DNA from 2 places in the Paenibacillus sp. 3LSP genome. Region 2 is predicted to be linked to the other one. Evidence: a T-box and tRNA genes for the amino acid it is inferred to sense, from the RefSeq annotation. Region 2 holds a T-box; the other holds one or more tRNA genes.
The links. The T-box of region 2 lies ahead of RW092_RS05790 (arginine--tRNA ligase). A T-box ahead of a tRNA ligase gene usually reads a tRNA of that ligase, here a tRNA-Arg.
Positions count from the first base shown of each region.

Region 1: it has a tRNA-Arg gene. The T-box ahead of RW092_RS05790 (arginine--tRNA ligase) is inferred to sense a tRNA for this amino acid. The anticodon was not compared.

Region 1 covers NZ_JAWDJI010000237.1:21,227-24,645, forward strand. Annotated here, with positions in the region: gene RW092_RS20470 (ABC transporter permease) at 1-214, opposite strand, end outside; gene RW092_RS20475 (LacI family DNA-binding transcriptional regulator) at 335-1,339, opposite strand; tRNA gene RW092_RS20480 (tRNA-Arg) at 1,555-1,629, shown strand; gene clpP (ATP-dependent Clp endopeptidase proteolytic subunit ClpP) at 1,842-2,438, shown strand; gene RW092_RS20490 (hypothetical protein) at 2,554-2,691, opposite strand; gene ade (adenine deaminase) at 2,930-3,419, shown strand, end outside.
Region 2 covers NZ_JAWDJI010000074.1:11,176-14,594, forward strand. Annotated here, with positions in the region: gene RW092_RS05785 (spore germination protein) at 1-922, opposite strand, end outside; T-box leader at 1,067-1,289, shown strand; gene RW092_RS05790 (arginine--tRNA ligase) at 1,333-3,204, shown strand.

The sequences.
Region 1 (3,419 bases), on a different contig from region 2:
AGCCTACCCATGGAGCGGAGCTTAACGTATCGATGACGGTATAATTTTTGAAAGCGATCGTTAGTCCGTAGATGGGAATGTAGCAAAAAATAATCATAAAAATAATGCCCGGCCAGATCATCGACTGGATTTCCCACTGCCTGCCGAAATCGATAAAGAACTGTTTCACTCGGATTCTCATCGGCTTTTTGGCTGACGCAGTTGACTTCGCCATTTTGCGCTCCTCTCTTTATCCCGTATGGATAAAAACGTTTTTATTTTTAGCAATAGAGCCCCTTCAATTAACCGCTTACAATTCTCGCTGAGCTCAAGTTCAGCTCCGTCTCAGCTTCTCTTAGCTTAAACGTACATGACTTGAGCCCCGCACAATCAATTGACCATCCAGCTTCTGCACCTTGCCCTGTTCCTGCTTCTTAATCATGTTCACCAGGTGATTAACTGCCAAGATCCCTTGTCTGGCGATTGGATTACGAACCGTCGTCAGAGGCGGCGTAAAATACTGGGCAATATCAATATCGTCAAACCCTACGACGCTGATGTCCCTTGGAACTTCGAGGCCATACGAACGCAACGCTTTGATACACCCGATGGCGCTCAAATCGTTACCGGCCAGAATCGCGTCCGGCACTTTGCCCGGATGCTTGTGAATAAACGCCCGGATCGCATTATAGGTACTCTCTTCCTCAAAATACCCCTGCACAATAAAATCCTCATCGATCGGCAGCTGATGCTCCCGCAAGGCTGCGAGATATCCTTCTTTCCGCTGTACGCTGTCATACATCGTATCGACGCCGGAAATGTAGGCGATTTTCTTATGGCCCAGGCTGATCAGGTATTTGGTCGCTTCATAAGCGGACGCATACGAATTGAAAATCACGGTCCCCATCGTTTCCTTCTGAATCACCCGATCCAGAAATACCGCCTTGACCTTGTCCTTCTCCATCATCGCGATATCATGGTCATCCACCCGCAATTCTTCGTAGATGATCACGCCATCCACCCGGCGGCCCATAATATTGCTGATAATCGTTTGCTTATCGGCAGTAACCATGACATGCAGACCGTAACCCAACCGCTCGCTCTCGCGCGCCATCGACTCCACCAAAATGTAAAAATATGGCCCGGATACACTCGTCGTAAAAAAACCAAGCATGTTCGTCTTCTTCGACTTCAGTTGCTTCCCGTTTAAGTTCGGTACATAATTGAGCTGCTTAGCAACCTTCAGCACATGGGACTTGGTCTCCGGATTCAACACATCCACATCGTTCAGCGCGTTGGATACCGTAGAGATCGAAACCCCTGCTGCCTTGGCTACATCCTTAATGGTGACTTTCCCCATCCCTGATTACACCCTTGTCTATAAAAACGTTTTTATATATTCCTCAAATTATCATAGAAACGCTTTCATGACAATCCCCTATTTTTTGATCCCTTACAAAAAAAAGATCCGCCACACCTCTTTGGGGGTTCCCATTTATTTTCTGCAAAACCTTTGGATCTGCACCTTGCATTTTGTGTGGAAATGCCATATAATCTATTTTGTTCGCTAAATTTGCGCCCGTGGTCCAATGGATATGACGTAGGCCTCCGGAGCCTGAGATCGAGGTTCGATTCCTCGCGGGCGCGCCATTATAATACACATGCAAAGTCCTGTCACAGAAGTGTTCTGGACTTTTTTATTATCTTGAGTTTGACTTTCTTTGACTTTCTCAAATAAATTGTTTATGATGAGATTAATCCTCATCATTTCCGTCAATTCTTAGATAGAGATGATGAACCCAAACCATTCCATTCGACGGGGCGGTTCACTTGAACACCCGAATTTTAAGGAGGTTTTATCGGTGAGTTATATTCCTATGGTCGTAGAACAAAGCAACCGCGGTGAACGCGCTTATGACATTTATTCCCGTCTGCTCAAAGACCGGATCATTTTCCTGGGCTCACAGGTCAACGACGTTGTGGCCAACTCCATCATTGCTCAGATGTTGTTCCTGGATGCGGAAGATCCAACCAAGGACATCCACCTCTACATTAACAGCCCTGGCGGTTCCATTACGGCCGGTATGGCGATTTTTGATACCATGCAATTTATCAAAGCCGACGTCTCCACGATCTGCGTTGGGTTGGCGGCTTCGATGGGCGCCTTCCTGTTGAACGCAGGTGCACCTGGCAAACGTTATGCGCTGCCTAACAGCGAAATTATGATTCACCAACCGCTCGGCGGAGCGGAAGGTCAAGCGACGGACATCGAGATCCGCGCTCGCCGCATCCTCAAGATGCGCGATAAACTGAACCGGATCCTCTCGGAACGCACGGGTCAACCGCTGGAACGGATCGAGAAGGACACCGACCGCGACTACTTCATGAGTGCGGCAGAAGCGAAGGAATATGGCTTGATCGACCAAGTGATCGAGAAAGTGAATCCCGCCAAAGCTTAAGGCGATATAGAAAAGGCTGCTCTCCGAACAGAAAATGCTGTTCGAGGAGCGGCCTTTCTTGTTATATTTATCTTTAAATACCTTAACGCGAAGGTTCAAAAAGTCGGATCGCAAGTTAGTACAGGCCCATGCCTCTAGAGAGGCCTTCCTTCTGCTGGCTGTCTTTCGACTGACTGTCTTTCAGCTGATAGCCCGTCTGCAGGTAGCAATTCTGCTGGCTGCTCTGCTGCCGATGACGTGTATCTAGTAGCACTTCTGCTCTAACGCTGATGAGAAGCACTATTGGGGCGAAATTAGCGTGCTCGCGGCTCTAACGACGCTGAGAAACACTATTTCGACGGAAATGCTTATTTATAGGCAAATACGGAGGAAATAAGCAGTCTGGTAAGCGTTACAGTTGAAACATCGTAATTTTGGCAGGAATAAGGTCGGTGGCAAGCGTTAGAAGTCTGACTTTTTGAACGATATTTTTTAAAGGAGCGAACCGGGAAATGGAATCCAGAAAAAAATTGTATGAAGTAAGCCGTACGTTAGCGGATGTCGCCATGGGCAAGGCCAAAGCGGATTTGGTGGTTAAGGGCGGCACCTTAGTCAACGTGTATACCGGAGAGCTGCAGCCGAATACGGACGTCGCGGTGGCTGAAGGGCGGATCGCCTTCGTGGGGGACGCAACGCACACCATTGGCGAGAACACCGTCGTGATCGATGCGGCAGGTCGTCACCTCGTTCCCGGGCTCCTGGACGGGCATATGCACGTGGAGAGCACCATGCTGTCGGTGGCGGAGTTCGCCAAAGCTGCGCTTCCGAAAGGAACGACCGGTATTTTTATGGACCCGCATGAAATCGCCAATGTGTTCGGGGCGGAGGGCGTGCGCTGGATGCACGAGGAGGGCCAGGCCTTGCCGCTGAAGGTATATACGACCTTTCCTTCCTGCGTACCCGCCACCGATCATTTGGAGGATGCCGGGGCGTCGCTGGACA
Region 2 (3,419 bases):
TGGTTAAGGCGATATACAGTGCAGGGGCTAACAAGCATATCAGCATGCAGAAATAACGAAGCAGTCGGGTGACGCTCCCATAAAGATACGATTGATAGTTATCCTCGGCAGATTGCAGGAAGTCGACGAATAAGGACGGCGCAAGGAGCACGAATGGCGTTCCGTCAATAAAGATAGCAATTCGTCCCTCCATGACCCCCGCCGCAATCGTATCTGGACGATCCGTGTTGTACAGCATCGGAAAAATCGTAAGCTTGTTATCCTGATTCATCACTTCCTCAATATATTCGCCCTCCAGCACGCGGTCCACTTGGAGGTTGCTGAGTTTGTCTTTCAGTTTACTTACGATCTGTTGATCTGCTAATCCATCCATGTACATAAGTGCGAGCTCTGTTTTAGTTTTATTGCCAGCCTGAATCGTCTGGACGCGAACCCGTGTATCCTTCACCCTATGACGAACCAGGGAGATATTCGTGCGGATCACCTCCGTAAATGCGTCCTTCGGTCCCCGAATAATCGGATGGGTATCCGATTCGGTAATTGCGCGTTCCTCTAATCCGGGAATGGAGACAAGCAAACCATCCTTATATCCGTCGATCAGAATCAGTGCTCCGCCTGACAACATTCCATTACTCGCATCCTCATGGTTCGACACGAAGCTGATGCCGCCTACGTTTACGACCTTGTCTTTGAGCTGGGTTGGCGTCATCTCCCCGTCTGAGGTCATCTCTAGAATCGGGCGGATGACATCCTGCTGTAAGATTTGACTATCAATAAGTCCTTCAATATAAACAATTGTGACTTGGGTTTGGTCCACCGGTAACAACTGACGGAACACGACGTCCGAACTGTTCCCAAAAAGTTCACTAAGGATTTCCAGGTTTTGCTGCAGTTTATCGACAAACTCGTCCGGTTGTTGCATGTTACGAGCCCCTTTGTTCTGATGGAAGTAGTAAGAGTATGACCAAAATTTAGTAATTCTACTCGAAAAGGCTACTCAAGGATTGTTTTTAGGAAAAGGCGAATTGACATTCCAAGCGAACCGGATATAATAATACAAAATATCCCACATTCGACGATTGGGAGAGTAACTGTCCGTTCTAGTCCAAGCGAGCCGGGAGGGTGGAAACCGGTACAGGGCTGACAGTGAAGCGGACCCATGAGAATGGTTGCTGAACGCAAAGTAAAGTAAGCAACCACGGCCCAAGACCGTTATCCTGCAGAGTGGTTAAACGTAGAGTTTAACAACAAGAGTGGTACCGCGAGCGCGTAATGCCTTCGTCTCTTTGATGAGATGAAGGCTTATTTTTTTGCCCCGGAGGAGTGGATGGAATGATCAGTAGATCGATGAAAAAGCATCTGAAAACGACCGTACAGCAAGTCCTTTCAAGGCTTGGACACAGCGTCGAGGAGCTGCCAGACATTGTAATTGAACGCCCCGCCCGTGCCGAACACGGGGATTATTCGACCAACATCGCGATGCAGCTGGCCAAAACCTTGCGCCAACCGCCGCTGCAGATTGCCGCGCTGCTTAAGAATGAACTGGAGCAAACGGGCCGCATGGAAGGGCTGTTCCACCAGATCGAAACGGCGCCGCCGGGCTTCCTGAACTTCCATCTGGATTGGAATGAATGGGCTCGCAAAGATTTTCTACTTCCGCAGGCTGTTCGTGAAAAAGTCGTGATCGAACATACCTCCATCAATCCGAACAAGTCCGCTCATATTGGTCATTTGAGGAATGCCTGCATCGGCGACTCGCTGGCAAGGCTGCTTAAGCGAGCTGGTTACCAAGTCGAAGTGCATAATTACATCGACGATCTAGGGAATCAGTTGGCTGACACCGTCGTTGGGCTGCTTCATGTAGATCATCAGGCTGCTCATGTGAGATTCGGGGATTTCTGTTGGGACATCTATTCCAACGTGAACAAGGAATACGAGGATCAACCTTCGCTGTTAGAGCAGAGAACGAAGGTGCTGCAAGCGCTGGAGGCTGGGGACGGGAATCTGGCTTGGGTTGGCTTACTTACAGCAGAGCGCATCGTGCGGGAGCATTTGGAAGAAATGAAGGCGTTTGGGATTGATTACGATTTGTTAGTTTGGGAGAGCAACATTGTCCGGGAAGGGTTCTGGGACACGGCCTTCCGATTGCTCCAGCAAACCGCACTCTTCCAGAAGGAGACGTCTGGTAAACTGGAGGGGTGTTGGGTCCTGAAGCAACCTGCAGACGAAGATGTGGATCCTGAAGCAGAGCATCAGGCTGATAAGGTGCTCGTTCGGTCCAACGGAATTTTGACCTATACGGCCAAAGATATCGCCTATCATCTGTGGAAGTTCGGGGTACTCGGAAATGATTTCATGTACAAGTCGTTTGCGGACGGGCTCTGGACAACCCGTGCAGACGGTGTCACTGCTGATTACGGCAAAGCAGATCTCGTCGTGAACGTAATCGACCACAGGCAAGCGTATCCACAGGCGATGGTGAAGCAAGCGCTGGAGGCGTTAGGCTTCACAACCCAGGCGGAGAAGCTGCGTCACGTTGGTTACGGCGTCGTCTCGCTAAGCCCGGCCGCAGCCCGGGAGCTGGGCCTCGACACCTCAGACGGCAAAGCTTCGTACGCCATGTCCGGCAGACAAGGAATCGGTATCAAAGTGTCCGAATTGCTGGATCGGATGGAAACGCAGATCGATGCCAAGCGTTCTGATTCAGAAGGGTTGTCCAGCCGTCGGATTGCCGCAGCGGCGATCCGGTATTACCTGCTCCGGTTCGCTTTACCAACCGAAGTGGTATTCGACATTCAGCAGGCCACAGAGACGACCGGCAATACCGGCGTCTATCTGATGTACGCGCATGCCCGGGCGGCCAGCATCTTGGCCAAAGCTCAAGCCGACGGGATTCCTCGGGCGGAATCGCTCCAGCTTCCGGAGGACATCGCCCCTCAGGATCGTGCGGAACACGTCCTGCTGAGACAAATCGCGGCATGGCCGGATACGCTGGGCACTGCGTGTGAGGAACTATCCCCAACACCGATCTGTCATTACGCTTATGAGCTCGCTACCTTGTTTAATCATTTTTATACCGCCTGTCCGATCCTAAAAGCCGAGCCCGAGCGGCAGACCTACCGCCTATGGCTTACGGCAAAATTTAAGGAGACCATCGCAGAGGTGCTGGAGGTCATCGGATTGCCAGCTCCGGATCACATGTAAACAAGGGCAAGGCAAGAGTAACACCAAGTGAAAGGCGCGACTGGAACCAACCAGCCGCGCCTTTTATGTGGGTGTCCCCCTCAGTCGCGATGCAGTTAATCAATGTTTTTTGATATCAATATTATTCGTGACGTTTTTTTGAATAAATTGATTCTTCGGCAAGTATGTTTTACTGGAAGGGATGTACACAGAATTGATTCATAAGTTAAACCATC